Regions from separate parts of the Nocardioides sp. NPDC054178 genome, predicted to be linked through region 1. Evidence: riboswitches for the same ligand, from Rfam matches in the RefSeq annotation. Region 1 holds a riboswitch; the other holds the start of a gene.
What was found. A riboswitch is a leader RNA that binds a small molecule or an ion and turns the genes downstream of it on or off. The one in region 1 is predicted to bind S-adenosylmethionine.
Positions count from the first base shown of each region.

Region 2: another riboswitch for S-adenosylmethionine. It lies ahead of ACZ6WN_RS22895 (aminotransferase class V-fold PLP-dependent enzyme); the one in region 1 lies ahead of thrC (threonine synthase).

Region 1 covers NZ_JBVJKY010000002.1:419,969-427,378, reverse strand. Annotated here, with positions in the region: gene lon (endopeptidase La) at 1-963, shown strand, start outside; SAM riboswitch class I at 1,107-1,246, shown strand; gene thrC (threonine synthase) at 1,258-2,529, shown strand; gene ACZ6WN_RS08710 (SGNH/GDSL hydrolase family protein) at 2,665-3,582, shown strand; gene ACZ6WN_RS08705 (AMP-binding protein) at 3,700-5,298, opposite strand; gene ACZ6WN_RS08700 (AMP-binding protein) at 5,385-7,410, opposite strand, start outside.
Region 2 covers NZ_JBVJKY010000007.1:80,809-88,218, reverse strand. Annotated here, with positions in the region: gene ACZ6WN_RS22900 (lipoate--protein ligase family protein) at 1-410, opposite strand, end outside; gene ACZ6WN_RS22895 (aminotransferase class V-fold PLP-dependent enzyme) at 982-2,301, opposite strand; SAM riboswitch class IV at 2,346-2,459, opposite strand; gene ACZ6WN_RS22890 (transglycosylase domain-containing protein) at 2,534-5,002, opposite strand; gene katG (catalase/peroxidase HPI) at 5,144-7,297, opposite strand; gene ACZ6WN_RS22880 (Fur family transcriptional regulator) at 7,339-7,410, opposite strand, start outside.

The sequences.
Region 1 (7,410 bases):
CTCTTCATCGCGACGGCCAACGTCGTGGAGCAGATCCCGAGCGCGCTGCTGGACCGGATGGAGCTGGTCACGATCGACGGCTACACCGAGGACGACAAGGTCGCCATCGCTCGCGACTTCCTGCTGCCCCGGCAGCTCGAGCGCGCCGCGGTGACCGCCGAGGAGGCCACGGTCTCCGACGACGCGCTGCGTGAGCTGGCCGCGAACTACACCCGCGAGGCGGGCGTACGCCAGCTCGAGCGGCTCATCGCCAAGGCGCTGCGCAAGGCGGCGACGAAGCTGGCCACCGGGGCGGAGCACGTCGAGATCGGCCTGGACAACCTCAAGGACCTGGTCGGACGGCCGCGGTTCACGCCGGAGTCGGCGGAGCGTACGTCTGTCCCGGGGGTCGCCACCGGACTGGCCGTCACCGGGCTCGGTGGGGACGTGCTCTTCATCGAGGCGTCCTCGGCCGAGGGGCAGGCGGGGCTCAACATCACCGGCCAGCTCGGTGAGGTGATGAAGGAGTCCGCGCAGATCGCGCTCTCCTTCGTCCGCTCGCACGCCGCTGAGCTGGGCGTCGACCCGGCCGTGCTCGACCGCTCGCTCCACGTCCACGTGCCCGCGGGTGCGGTCCCGAAGGACGGGCCGAGCGCCGGCATCACGATGGTCACCGCGCTCACCTCTCTCGCGACCGGTCGCCCGGTGCGCAGCGAGGTCGGCATGACCGGTGAGGTCTCGCTCTCCGGCCGGGTGCTGCCCATCGGCGGCCTCAAGCAGAAGCTGCTCGCCGCCCAGCGGGCCGGCCTGACCGAGGTCTTCGTGCCCCAGCGCAACGAGCCCGACCTGGACGAGGTCCCCGACGAGGTGAAGCAGGCGCTGAAGATCAACCTGGTCAGCGACGTACGCGATGTCGTACGCGGCGCGCTCGCCGACGCCGGGTCCGCCACCGACGGCGGGGCTGAGTCGGCGCGCGCCGCCTGAGCTCGGTTCTCGCTCCCCGGGGGTAACACGATGTTCGCTGCAACACCGTGTTACCCCCGCACGGTGTCCAGATGGCGGACGGATGGTCCGCGGAGTGGAACCCGGGTGTGATCGACGGATGTTGCCTGCCGTACGATCGGTATTGCTCATCGAGAGGGACTGAGGGAACGGCCCAGTGAAGTCCCGGCAACCGACCACGAGCCTCCTCCCGACCACGGGCAGGGCGTGGGACAAGGTGCTAATTCCGGCCCGGCGCGAGAGACGTGATCGGGGAAGATGAGGAGGAGGTTTCTCATGAGCGCTGCGACCACGGAGACGAAGGGCCTGCGCGAGGGTGCTTTCGGCAACGCCTCGGCGCTGTCGTGCCGGGAGTGTGGCCACCAGATCGAGCTCGGACCGCATTACGCCTGTCCGGAGTGTTTCGGGCCACTGGAGGTGGCCTATGACTTCCCGGCCGTGACCCGCGAGGAGATCGAGGCCGGACCCCGCAACATCTGGCGCTACAAGGCGCTGCTGCCGGTGCCCGACGACATCGAGCAGAGTCCCAACACCGAGCCCGGCTTCACCCGGCTCCTGGACGCGAAGAACCTCGCGCGCGAGCTCGGCCTCGAGAAGCTCTGGGTGAAGGACGACTCCACCAACCCGACCAACTCCTTCAAGGACCGCGTGGTCGCCTGTGCGCTGAGCGCGGCCCGTGAGCTCGACGCCAAGGTCTTCGCCTGCCCGAGCACCGGCAACCTGGCCAACGCGGTCGCCGCCGCCGGCGCGCGCGCCGGGATCCCGACCGCTGTGTTCATCCCCAGCAACCTCGAGCAGCCCAAGCAGGTCAACTCCGCCGTCTTCACCGACAACCTGATCGCCGTCGACGGCAACTACGACGACGTCAACAAGCTGGCCCAGGAGATCGCCGCGGAGGAGGACGGCTGGGCGTTCGTGAACGTCAACGTACGTCCCTTCTACGCCGAGGGCTCCAAGACGCTCGGCTTCGAGATCGCCGAGCAGCTCGGCTGGCGCCTGCCCGACCAGATCGTCATCCCGGTGGCCTCGGGCTCCCAGCTGACCAAGGTTGACAAGGCCTTCAAGGAGCTCATCAAGCTCGGCCTGGTCGAGGAGAAGCCCTACCGGATCTTCGGCGCCCAGGCCACCGGCTGCAACCCGGTCGCGACCGCGTTCAAGGCCGGCGTCGACGCCATCCGCCCGGTCAAGCCCGACACGATCGCCAAGTCGCTGGCCATCGGCAACCCGGCCGACGGCATCTACGTCCTCGACGCCACCCGCTCCTCCGGCGGCGCCGTCGAGGAGGTCACCGACGACGAGATCCGCTCGGCGATCGTGCTCCTGGCTCGCACCGAGGGCATCTTCACCGAGACCGCCGGCGGCACCACGCTCGCGGTCACGAAGAAGCTCGTCGAGACCGGCGCTCTGGACCCGAGTCTGGAGACGGTCATCATCAACACCGGCCACGGCCTCAAGACGCTCGACGCGATCAGCGGCATCGTCGGCCCTCGCGCCACCATCGCCCCCAACTACGACGCCTTCGAGGAGGCCGGGCTCTCGCAGGCGTAGGGCTGCGGATGTTCGTCTAGGTATGTAGCCGAGCCGTCACTTCCCATGCGGAACTCCGCGAGGGAAGTGACGGTTCCTCTGCATACCTAGACGAACCAACCGCCCGTTCACTCTCGTGCGCTACAGATAAGAGACGTGAGCAGCGCGAAGACGAGTGAAGAGGCCAGATGGCTCGGCATGGTCGCCGCGAGCGCCGCGGTCGCCGGTGCGATCGGCGTGGTGGGGGCGGCGGCCGGGGCCGGGTTCGTGACGTTGCTGAAGAGACAGGCGGCGCACGCGCGCGACGTGATCGGCAAGCCCCTCGGCGAGGTGGCGATCTACGCCGACAAGGTCTACAAGAAGACCTACGGCGGTACGCCGGTCGAGCTCCTCGTCCTCGGTGACTCGATCGCCGCGGGACTGGGCGCGGAGACCAGAGGCGGCACTCTCGGCGCTCGGCTGGCCAAGGGCACGGCGAAGGCCCTGCTGAGGCCGGTACGGCTGCGTACGGCCGCCGTGGTCGGGGCTGAGACCTCGATGGTCCCCGCGCAGCTCGAGTCGTTGCCGGAGGGCTACCGGCCCGATGTGGCGGTGGTCGTCGTCGGGGGCAACGACGTCACCCACCGGGTGCCGCAGAAGGACTCCACCCGGGTGCTGGGGGAGGTCATCGACGCGCTGCGTGAGCGTGGTGCCGAGGTCGTCGTCGGCACCTGTCCGGACGTGGGTGCGGTGCGTCCGCTGCCGCAGCCGCTGCGTTCGCTCGGGCGCCGGATCGCCAAGCAGCTGGCCGACGGCCAGCGGGAGATCGCTCTCGCCCGGGGTGCCCACGTCGTCTCGCTCTCCGACGTCGTCGGCCCGTTCTTCATCACCAACCCCGACGAGATGTTCGCGATCGACCACTTCCATCCCAGCGCGATGGGCTACAAGCGCACCGCCAAGGCGATGCTGCCCTCGGTCCTCGCCGCTCTCGGGCAGGTCCAGCAGGTCCCGTTCGGTCATCACCTGCCCGAGCTCCCACCCGAGGCAACCGAACCGCCGGGCCTCGCTGACCCGGCCCAGCACAGCGAGCCCTGACGCCGACCCGGCGCTTCTGTCCCGCACAACGACGCCGAGTCGGCGCGTCTGTCCCGTACGGCTGGGACAGTTGCGCCGACTCGGCGTCTGGGGGCGGGACAGTTGCGCCGACTCGGGCTACTTGTCGTCCGCCTCGTCCGGGGCCTTGCCGCCGGTGCTGAGCAGGTCGGCGGTGAGGCCGGTGGCGGCTCGGTAGTCGACGGTTCCTGCAGGCGTACGCGGCACCGACTCGACCAGCAGCACGAGCTTGGGCTCGTGGGACTCCCCGAGCCGGTCGCGGGCGTGCTTGCGCAGGTCGGCGGCGGTCGTCTCGGTGGAGGGGGCCAGCTGTACGAGCGCCGCGACCTGCTGGCCCCAGCGCGGGTGGGGCATGCCGAAGACGGCGGCGTCGACGACGTCCTCGTGGCCGAGGAGCACGCCCTCGATGGTCTCGGGGTGGATCTCGAGGTCACCGGTCCGGACGAGGGTCGCAGCCCTGCCGAGCAGGGTGATCGAGCCGTCCTGCTCGCGACGGGCGAGGTCGCCGGGGAATGTCCAGCGCCGGTTGTCGATCAGCTTGATCGCGGTGGCCGAGCGGGCGTTGTCCTTGTAGTAGCCGAGGGCCGCGGGGCCGGAGCGGGCCAGCAGCCCCTCGACCCCGGGGGCCGCCGGGGTGAGGTCGGGGGTGAAGACCTCCACCTCCGGGCCGACCATGAACCGCGTCTCGCCGGGCACCAGCGGGGAGCCGTCGTCGGCGCGGGAGCCGGTGACGCCGGTCTCCAGGGTGCCGTAGGAGTCGACGATGACCCGGCGGGCGAACGCGTTGCGAAGGACGGAGAGGACGCCGTCGGAGAGCGGCGCCGCGGTGTTGGAGACGCCGGCGAGCGAGCGCAGCGGCCAGCGCTTCTTGCCGGTCAGCCGGGCGTTGGCCACCGGGCGGGCCTGGGCGTCGCCGAGGAGCGTGATCGCGGTCGCGCCGGCCTGCTCGGCGAGGTCGAGGAAGGCCTCCGCCGAGAACGACGCGGAGGTGTCGAGCACCGCGGTGCCGCCGGCGACCAGCGCCCGCAGGAGCAGCAGCTGGCTCTGTCCGTGCAGCAGCGGCCCGCCGGCGAGCAGGACGACACCCGAGTCGCGAGCGGCCGCCTCGGCGGCGAGCCCCTCGACCGAGGGGATCGGCGCGTTGCGGCGGACCGTGTTGAGCGCGGCCCAGACCAGGTCCTCCTGGCGCCAGACCGCACCCTTCGGGGTGCCCGTGGTGCCGGTGGTGAAGATGATGTGCCAGTCGCCGGGGGTACGCCCGACCGTCGGCCGCTCCTTGGACGCCGCGGCGACCTTGGCGTCGTAGTCGGGGCCGAGGACGACCCGGTGATCCAGCGACAGCGAGAGCTCGTCGAGGTCATCGGTGAACTCGGGGGAGACGATGGCCGCGACGCAGTCGGTGGCGGCGTACGTCCGGGCGAGCTCGTCGCGCCGGTAGGCGTGGTTGATGTTGACCGGGATCGTGCGGGCCTTGAGGCACCCGTAGAGGGCGTCGACCCACTCGATCCGGTTGGTCGCGTGGATCGCGACCTGGGCACCCGGCTCGAGGCCGACGCTCAGCAGATGGTTGGCCAGGCGCGTGGCGCGCTCGTCGATCTCGGCGTACGAGTAGGTGCGGTCGGTGGTGACGACTGCCGTGCGATCGGGGATCGCATCGGCCATCGCTTCCAGGATGTCGGGCAGTGTGAGGGGGATCACGGCGGACACAGGACGTCTGCGCCTTCCTTGGTAGGGCCGGGGATAGGGCCGTACGGCACCGAACCGTACGTCGGATCAGCCGGTCGTCACCTACGCGCCTCGAGCAGCTCGGCAGCGACCGTAGCGCTCGCACGATAGTCCACCTTGCTCACGGGCGTGCGGGGGACTCGCTCCACGAGCAGGATGTCCTTGGGTGCCTTGTAGGCCGAGATGAGGCTGCGGCAGTGCTCGCGCAGCGCGTCGGCCGAGGTCGTGGCGCCCTCGCGGAGCTGTACGAGCGCGGTCACCTGCTGGCCCCAGCGCTCGTGCGGGGTGCCGACGACCGCGGTGTCGAAGACGTCGGGGTGACGCAGCAGGACCGACTCGACCTCCTCGGGGAAGACCTTCTCGCCGCCGGTGTTGATGCAGCCCGAGCCCCGGCCCAGGACGGTGATCGAGCCGTCCTCCTCGCGCCGCGCGAAGTCGCCCGGGATCGACCAGCGCTGACCGTCGATCTCCTTGAACGTGGCCGCGGTCTTGACCGGGTCGTTGTAGTAGCCCAGCGGGATCGAACCGGTGCGCGCGAGCATCCCGGTCTCGCCCGGCGCGCACGGCTCGAGGTCGGCGTCGAAGACCTGGACGTCCATCCCGACCTGGAACTTCGGCGCGGCCTGTGCGCCCTCGTTGCCCTCGTCGACCTGCATGCCGGTCGCCCCGGACTCCGAGGCGCCGTAGGAGTCGAGGATGTAGCGGCCCGGCAGTGCCTCCCGGAGCTGGGTGCGGACCCCCGCGGACAGCGGCGCGGCGCCGTTCGAGACGGCGAACAGCGCGCTCAGGTCCCAGCGCTCCGGCTCGCGCAGGATCGCCTCGGCGACCGGGCGGCCCATCGCGTCCCCCAGGAAGGTGAGCGAGTTGACCCCCGCGGCCTGGACGAGGTCGAGGATCGTCTCGGCCGACCAGGTCGGCTCGGTGTAGAGCGCGACCGTGCAGCCGGCGACATGGCCGTTGCCCATGATCCACTGGCTCCCGCCGTGCATCATCGGACCGCAGGCCAGCAGCACCATCGGCGTCTCCTGTGCCGCGGCCTCCTCGGCGAGCTGCTCGACGGTGTCGAACGGCGCCCCGAACCGGCTCGCGTTCAGCGCGGCCCGGATGATGTCCTCCTGGCGCCACACGACGCCCTTCGGCATGCCCGTGGTGCCGCCGGTGTAGATGATGTAGCGGTCGTCGGGGCTGCGCTCGACGTCGGGGCGCTCCTTGGAGGCGGCGGCGACCGCGGCGTCGTACTCCTCGCCCAGCACCAGCGTCGGGATGCCCAGGCCGAGCGCGGCGACCGCCTCGACGTGCTCCGGTCCGATGATCGCCGCGACCGCGTCGGAGTTGCGATAGAGGTGGTCGAGCTCGTCGTGGAGGTACTTGTGGTTGATGTTGATCGGCACCGCCCGTGCCTTCATGCACCCGTAGAAGGCGTCGACCCACTCGATCCGGTTGCGGGAGTGGATGGCGACGTGGTCGCCCGGTTGGATGCCCTGCCCGAGGAGGTGGTTGGCCAGCCTGGTCGCGCGCTCGTCGACCTCGGCGAAGCTGTAGGCGTGTTCCATCGTGAACACGGCGGTGCGGTCGGGGATGGCGTCGGCCATCGCCTCGAGGATGTCAGGGAGAGTGATCGGGGTCACAGGACCGAGTGTGGCAATTAGAACGTGTTCTCGTCTAGCGATTGGGGCGCAAAAACCTGCCAGCGCATCGCGTCGCCGGGCGAGGTCGGCCCGTTCCGGCCCGTGCGCGCAGAGCGCGAGGGCCTCGGCGTAGGCCTCGATCGCCTCGTCGTGCCGCCCCGACCGTTCCAGCAGCTGCGCACGAACGGCAGGCAGCCGGTGTCCCGGGAGCGCGACCGACTCCAGCGCCCGGAGCCCGGCCTCGGCCCCGGAGGCCTCGGCTACCGCGACGGCCCGGTTGAGACGTACGACCGGGGTGTCCTGGAGCGCGAGCAGCTCGTCGTAGCGCTCGACGATGCGGTCCCATGCGGTCGCCTCCGAGGTGGGCGCGACCGCGTGCTCCGCGGCGATCAGGGCCTGGAGCAGATAGGGCGCCGGTGCGGCGTGGGCGAGCGGGGTGAGGATCGCGAGGGCCTCG
Region 2 (7,410 bases), on a different contig from region 1:
AGGTTGGGGGCGCGGCGGCCCTCGGCGACCTGGCGGACGATGACCTCGTCGAGGGCCATCTGCATCGTCGGCGACAGCGGGCCGGTCTCGACGATCTCGAGGTCGAGGTCGTCCCAGGTCGTGGCCCTACCGAGCGCCCGCAGCACCGTCAGGGCGATGTCGCGGGTGCCGAAGCCGACCAGCTCGGCGTCACGGGCCGCGGCGTCCAGCTCCGCGGTCAGCTGGTCGAGGGACACCTCGACGGACTGCCCCTCCAGCGCGGCGGTCAGCCACCCCAGCGCCTCGTCGGGTTCCAGGAAGAAGTCGCCCGAGAGGACGACGTCGATGATCGTGTCAGCGGACACCGTCGCGTCGACGACAACCAGCTTGCCGCCGCGTACCTTCCGCTCGCCATGCACTCGTTCACTCACAATTCCTCAACACCGTCCCCGCGCCGATTCATCCCCTGCCGAGGCGTCACTCCCGTCGGCCGAAGCGTCACCCCCGTCGAGCGAGACGTCACTCCGGTCGGCCGAGACGTCACTCCCGTCGAGCGAGGCGCCACTCCCGTCGGCCGAGACGTCACTCCCGTCGAGCGAGGCGCCACTCCCGTCGGCCGAAGCGTCACTCCCGTCGAGCGAGGCGCCACTCCCGTCGGCCGAAGCGTCACTCCCGTCGAGCGAGACGTCACTCCCGTCGGCCGAAGCGTCACTCCGGTCGAGCGAGGCGTCACCGCATGCCCATTCGGCCGACAGAAGCGACGCTTCGGCCGACGTACCTGACTCTTCGCCCGACCTACCTGACTCTTCGGCCGACGTACCTGACTCTTCGCCCGACCTACCCGACGCTTCGCCCGACCTACCTGACGCTTCGCCCGACCTACCTGACGCTTCGCCCGACCTACCTGACGCCTCGCCCGACGTAGACGCCTCGCCCGACGTAGACGCCTCGCCCGAAGTACCTGACGGCTCGGCCGACGTAGCTGACGCCTCGGCAGGGGGGTCAGACGGCGGCGGCGCAGGAGCCGGCGGTGTCGGCCAGGCGGGTCAGGCCGGCGGGGCCGACCAGGGGGCGAGGGTCCTCGGTGAGGGTCCAGGCACCGTCGACGAGGACGTAGTCGCCCCGGACGTCACCGGCGAGAAGGGAACGTACGCCGGCGACCAGCCGGTCCACGTCGGCGACCGAGGTGCCGATGCCGATGCTCGCGCGGACAGCGCCGGCGGTGAGCCCGAGGCGCTTGAGGAGCGGCTGGGCACAGAAGCGGCCGTCGCGTACGCCCAGGCCGTGCTCGGCGGAGAGGTAGGCCGCGACGCGACCGGGCTCGATGCCGTCGACGGTGAACGTGACCACACCGACCGGCTCGTCGGAGTCGGGCCACAGCCGGATGACCTCGACTCCGCCCAGCGCGGACAGGCCGGCCACGAGGCGCCCCCTCAGCGACGCCTCGTGGCGGTCCAGCTCGGCGACCGAGAGGCCGTCGAGAGACGTACAGGCGGCCGCGAGCGCGGCGGCGCCGATGACGTTGGGCGAGCCGCCCTCGTGGCGCGCGGGGGCGGGCTGCCACGTGGTCTCGCCCACCTCCACGTCGTCGACGGCGCCTCCCCCGGCGAGGTAGGGGGTGCCGACGTCGAGCCAGTCGCGGCGCCCGACCAGGGCGCCGGCGCCGTAGGGGGCGTAGAGCTTGTGGCCGGAGAAGGCGACGTAGTCGGCGCCGGTCGCGGCGAGCGAGAAGTGGCGGTGGGCGAGCAGCTGGGCACCGTCGACGAGCACCCGGGCGCCGTGGGCGTGGGCGAGGGTGACGATCTCGCCGACCGGCAGCGCCTCGCCGGTGACGTTGGAGGCACCGGTGATCGCGACCAGGGCGTAGTCGCCGCGAGCCAGCTCGCCGGCGAGGGCGTCGATGGTGCCGGCGAGGCTCTCGCGGCCGGCGATGGCGGTGACGCCGGCCTCGACCCGGTGCCACGGGAGCAGGTTGGCGTGGTGCTCGATGTCGAGGACGAGCACCCGACCGGGTACGCAGCCGGCCAGCAGGTTCACCGCGTCGGTGGTGTTGCGGGTGATGACGGTGACGTCGTCCTCGCGGGCGCCGACATAGGCGCCGATGGTCGCGCGCGACTCCTCGTAGAGCGCGGTCGAGACCTGGGACAGGTAGCCGGCGCCACGATGCACCGAGGCGTACCAGGGCAGGACCTCGGCCACCCGGTCGGCCACGGCCTGCAGCGCCGGCGCCGACGCGGCGACATCGAGGTTGGCGTACGTCGTCGTCGTTCCGTCCAGCAGCGGGACCTGTGTCTTCGAGCCGACGAGCGGAAGCAGGGACATGGGGGCACCCTTCGGGTCATGGCTCCCCCAGGGCCACCCGGCGAAGCACGCGCTTGCCCGCGCCACCTCGGCGAGGGCCTGGTCGTCACCCGGAGCACCCCACCGCGTGGGAGGGTTGCCCGCCAGCAAGCCGGGGCTTCACGCTGGCAGTCGTGACCTTCGCCGGAGATGCTGCCCGAGACCGGGCGCCCCCACCAACTCGTCATCTCGGTTGATGGACGCAGGTCTCAGATCATGGACGCCCGCCCCATGGGTCGCCCTTGTCCTTGCCCTTGCCGTCGCAGGCCCCGAAGAACTCCGCGATCGGGTCACACTCCTCGCCGTCGTCCTTGTCCGGCGGAGGCGGCGGCGCGATCAGCTGCTTCTCGTGTCCGGACTCGGGATCCTGGCCGTCGACGTAGACCGGCTCCGGGAAGTTCTCGACCTCCTTGCCCTCCATCGCCTTCGCCATGATGGCCGCCCAGGTCTCGGTGGGATAGTCGGCGCCGAAGTAGGACGGCATCCAGCCACCGTCGAGCTTCCCCTCGCCGTTGCCGCGCGAGTAGCGGACGGCGGTGGCGATCTGCGGGGTGAACCCGACGAACCACGACGAGCAGACGTACTGCTCGTCGGTGCAGGTGCCGGTGCCGGTCTTGCCGGCGACCGGCCGGCCGATGCTCTGGGCCTTCTGGCCCGAGCCGCTCTGCACCACACCCTGCATCGCGTACGTCACGTCGGCGGCGACGTCCTCGGAGATCGCGTGCCGGGCGTTCTTGCGGCCGTTCCAGCTGTAGAGGACGTTGCCGGCACGGTCGCGGACCTTCTTCACGATGTGCACGTTGTGGCGGTAGCCGCCGTTGGCGATCGTGGCGTAGGCGTTGGCCATGTTGATCGGACTGACATTGGCGCGGCCGAGCGCGATCCGGTCGTCGGTCTTGTGGTCGAAGTCGGTGGTGGTGCTGGGGATCCCCGGGAACTTCGGGGTCGCCTTCGCCGGGGCCACCCCCGCCGCGACGGCGGTGTCGTAGATCGCCTTGCGGCCCTCTTCGGGCCCGCCCATGGACTCGGTCATGTCGATGTAGGCCGTGTTCACCGACTGCTCCAGCGCCTTGAGCATCGTGATGTGCTGGCCGTAGTCCATCCCGTCGGCGATGCCGGCCTGCTCCCCCTCGTTGACGACCGGCGCGCCCGTATAGGTCGTGAACGGCGAGTCACCGGCCCACGTCGACTCCAGCGAGTAGCCCTTGGCGATCGCCGCCGCGGTGGCGAAGACCTTCATGGTCGACCCGGCGTGGCCACCGGTCGCGGCCCAGTTGTGCTGGCTGTCGAGATAGTCCTGACCACCGTAGAAGCCGAGGAGCGCGCCGGAGCCGACGTCGACCGAGGCGGTCGCCACGTGCAGAGCGTTCTTCTGCTCCGGGTCGCCCTTGACGTACGCCTTCCGGTTCTTCGGCTTCACGGTCTTGGCCGCGCTCGCCGACGCCTTCATCACCTTGGGCGAGAGCGTCGCGGTGATCCGTAGGCCGCCGCTGTCGATGTCCTCTTCGGTGAACAGCGGCTTGCCCTGGGCGTTGGTGAGACCGAGCAGCTCGGCCTTGATCATGGTGAGCGCGTGGCCGCGCTGGCCGCCGAGCCGGCTCGGCACCGTCTTCGCGGGGAACTTCGGCAGCTTGTCCTTCACCTTGTCGGCGTCGGCCTGCTTCAGGTAGCCGAGGTCGACCATGCCGGAGAGGACGTAGCGGTAGCGGCCGAGCAGCTTCTCCTCGCCGCGGAAGGTGCTGCTGGCCGGGTCGAAGCCGGCCGGGTTGTTGAGGATCGCCGCCAGCGCCGCGGTCTCCTGCAGCGAGAGGTCCTTGGCCGACTTCGCGAAGTAGGCCTTCGCGGCGGCCTCGATGCCGTAGGCGCCGCGGTTGAAGTAGATCGTGTTGAGGTAGTCGGTGAGGATCTGGTCCTTGCTCTTCTGCCTGGTCAGCTTCAGGGCGATGACCGCTTCCTTCAGCTTGCGGGAGTAGGAGCGCTCGGAGTTGAGGTAGTAGTTCTTGACGTACTGCTGGGTGATCGTGGACGCACCACCCGCGGTGCCCTCGGTGGTGTTGGAGAACGCGGCCCGCACGATGCCCTTCACGTCGACGCCGCTGTTCTCGTAGAACGTACGGTCCTCGGCGGCCACCACGGCGTGCTTGACGACCTCCGGGATCTCGTCGGCGTCCAGCTTGGTCCGGTTCTGGTCGCCCTCCTGGTAGCGGCCGAGCTCGGTCTTGCCGTTGCTGTAGTAGACGAACGAGGTCTCGACCTCGAAGGCGGCGTTCGGGTCCGGCACGTTGATCCGGTTGTACGTCACGATCGCCGCCATCGACCCGATCAGGGCGATGGCCAGGAACCCGACCAGCGCCACCTTCGCCGTCACCTTCCCCCAGCGTCGCCAGCTCGCCGAAGCCCAGGAGGTCGAGGCGGTGGAGGTCGAACCAGTGGTCGAACCCCTGGATGTGGCGCTCCTGGCCGCCGCCCACTTCTCGGCTGCCCAGACCTTGGCCGGCTCGGCGCGGGCGAGCCAGGCCCGGGCGGAGGACGGCTTGGGCGCCGCGCGACGCGCGCCCGGCGGTCTGCTGGGCGTGGTCCGGGGTGGCTCGGCCGCGATCCGCGGGGCGGGCGGAGGCGGCGGCCGCCACGACGGCGGCGGACCGGTCGGACCCTTCGGAGGCTCGGCGCTCCGGTGTTCCATTGCTCCACCTGACCTAGGCGACTGATTGCGGCGGCCGTTGATCCTACCCGGGTGGGTATGACGACGGAGGCCGACCCCATGAGGGGCCGGCCTCCGTGTCGGTCGTACGCGCCGCGGCGTACGACCCTCAGATCCCCATGATCAACGGAGCTTCAGGTCGAAGCGGTCGTTCTCCATGACCTTGACCCACGCCTTGACGAAGTCGTTGACGAACTTCTCCTTGGCGTCGGAGCCGGCGTAGAGCTCGGCGATGGCGCGGAGCTCGGAGTTGGCGCCGAAGACCAGGTCGACGCGGGAGCCGGTCCAGCCGTTGGTGCTGGTGTAGGTCGTCTCGTCGGCGGACGGGGTCCACTGCTGGTCGTAGTCGAGCAGGTTGACGAAGAAGTCGTTCGTCAGCGCGCCCGGGGTCTTGGTGAAGACACCGAGGTCGGAGCCGTCCCAGTTGTTGCCGATCACGCGCAGGCCGCCGGTGAGGACGGTCGCCTCGGGGGCGGAGAGGCCCAGGAGGTTGGCGCGGTCGATGAACAGGAACTCGGAGGGCAGGTTGAGGAACCCGGAGTCGTAGTTGCGGAAGCCGTCGGCCACCGGCTCGAGCCAGGCGAAGTTCTCCTCGGAGGTCTGCTCCTGGGTGGCGTCGACGCGGCCGGCCGTGAACGGCACGGTCACCTCGTAGCCGGCAGCCTTCGCAGCCTGCTCGACACCCACGCCACCGGCGAGGACGAGTACGTCGGCGAAGGAGACCCCGGTCTCGGCGGCGATCTTCTCGAACGCGGCGAGGACCGGCTTGAGCTCCTCGGGCTGGTTGACCTTCCACGACACCTGCGGCTCGAGGCGGATGCGACCGCCGTTGGCGCCACCGCGCTTGTCGGAGCTGCGGAACGTGGCCGCGGCCTTCCAGGCGGTGGAGACGAGCTGCTGAGCGGTCAGCCCGGACTCGGCGATCGCCTTCTTCGCAGCCGCGATCGAGGCGTCGTCGGTGGCGGCCGAACCGGTCGGCAGCGGGTCCTGCCAGTCGAAGTCCTCGGCCGGGACCTCGGCGCCGGCGTAGCGGCTCTTCGGGCCCATGTCGCGGTGGGTCAGCTTGAACCACGCGCGGGCGAAGGCGTCGCTGAACGCGTCCTGGTCGTCCTTGAAGCGACGCGAGATCTCGTCGAACTCCGGGTCCACACGCAGGGCGAGGTCGGAGGTGAGCATGCGCGGCTCGCGCTTGCCGTCACCGAACGCCTCGGGCACCAGGTCGGCGCCGCCGTTGTTCTTGGGCTTCCACTGCTTGGCGCCGGCCGGGGACTCGGTGAGCTCCCAGTCGTAGGCGTAGAGGATGTGGAAGAACTCGTTGTCCCAGCGGGTCGGGTGGTAGGTCCAGGTGACCTCCAGGCCCGAGGTGACCGCGTCGGGGCCGACACCGGTGCCGTGGCCGTTCTTCCAGCCGAGGCCCTGGTTCTCCAGCGGCGCGGCCTCCGGGTCGGGGCCGATCAGGTCGTCGGGGTGGGCACCGTGGGTCTTGCCGAAGGTGTGACCACCGGCGATGAGGGCGACGGTCTCCTCGGAGTTCATCCCCATCCGGCGGAAGGTCTCCTTGATGTCCACCGCGGACTTCAGCGGGTCGGGCTCACCGTTGGGACCCTCCGGGTTGACGTAGATCAGACCCATCTGGACGGCGGCCAGCGGCGCCTGCAGGTCACGGTCGCCGGAGTAGCGCTCGTCGTCGAGCCAGACCTTCTCCGGGCCCCAGTAGACGTCGTCGTCGGCCTCCCACACGTCCTCGCGCCCACCGGAGTAGCCGGCGGTCTTCAGACCCATGGTCTCCAGCGCGACGTTGCCGACCAGCACGAACAGGTCGGCCCAGGAGAGCGCCTGGCCGTACTTGGCCTTGACCGGCCACAGCAGGCGGCGGCCCTTGTCGAGGGAGACGTTGTCGGGCCAGGAGTTGAGCGGCGCGAACCGCTGCTGACCGCTGCCGGCGCCACCGCGGCCGTCGTGGCTGCGGTAGGTGCCCGAGGCGTGCCAGGCGAGGCGGATCATGAACGGGCCGTAGTTGCCGAAGTCGGCCGGCCACCAGTCCTTGGAGTCGGTCAGGACGGCGGCGATGTCAGCCTTGACGGCGTCCAGGTCGAGAGCCTCGAAGGCCGTCTTGTAGTCGAAGTCGGGGTCGACCGGGTTGGCCGCGGGGTGATGCTTGGCCAGGATCTTCAGGTTCAGCTTGTTGGGCCACCATTCCTGGTTGGCGCTGCCGACGGTCGGGTGAACGCGGCCGGCGTTCATGACCGGGCACTTGCTCACGGACTCTTCAGACATCAGGTTCCAGTCCTTCTTGTTCGGATCATTTGCTGCGCTGCTCAGTTCTTGCCCTGGGCGGCCTGGCACTGCGGACAGGTGCCCCAGTAGATGACCTCGGCCTCGTCGACGAC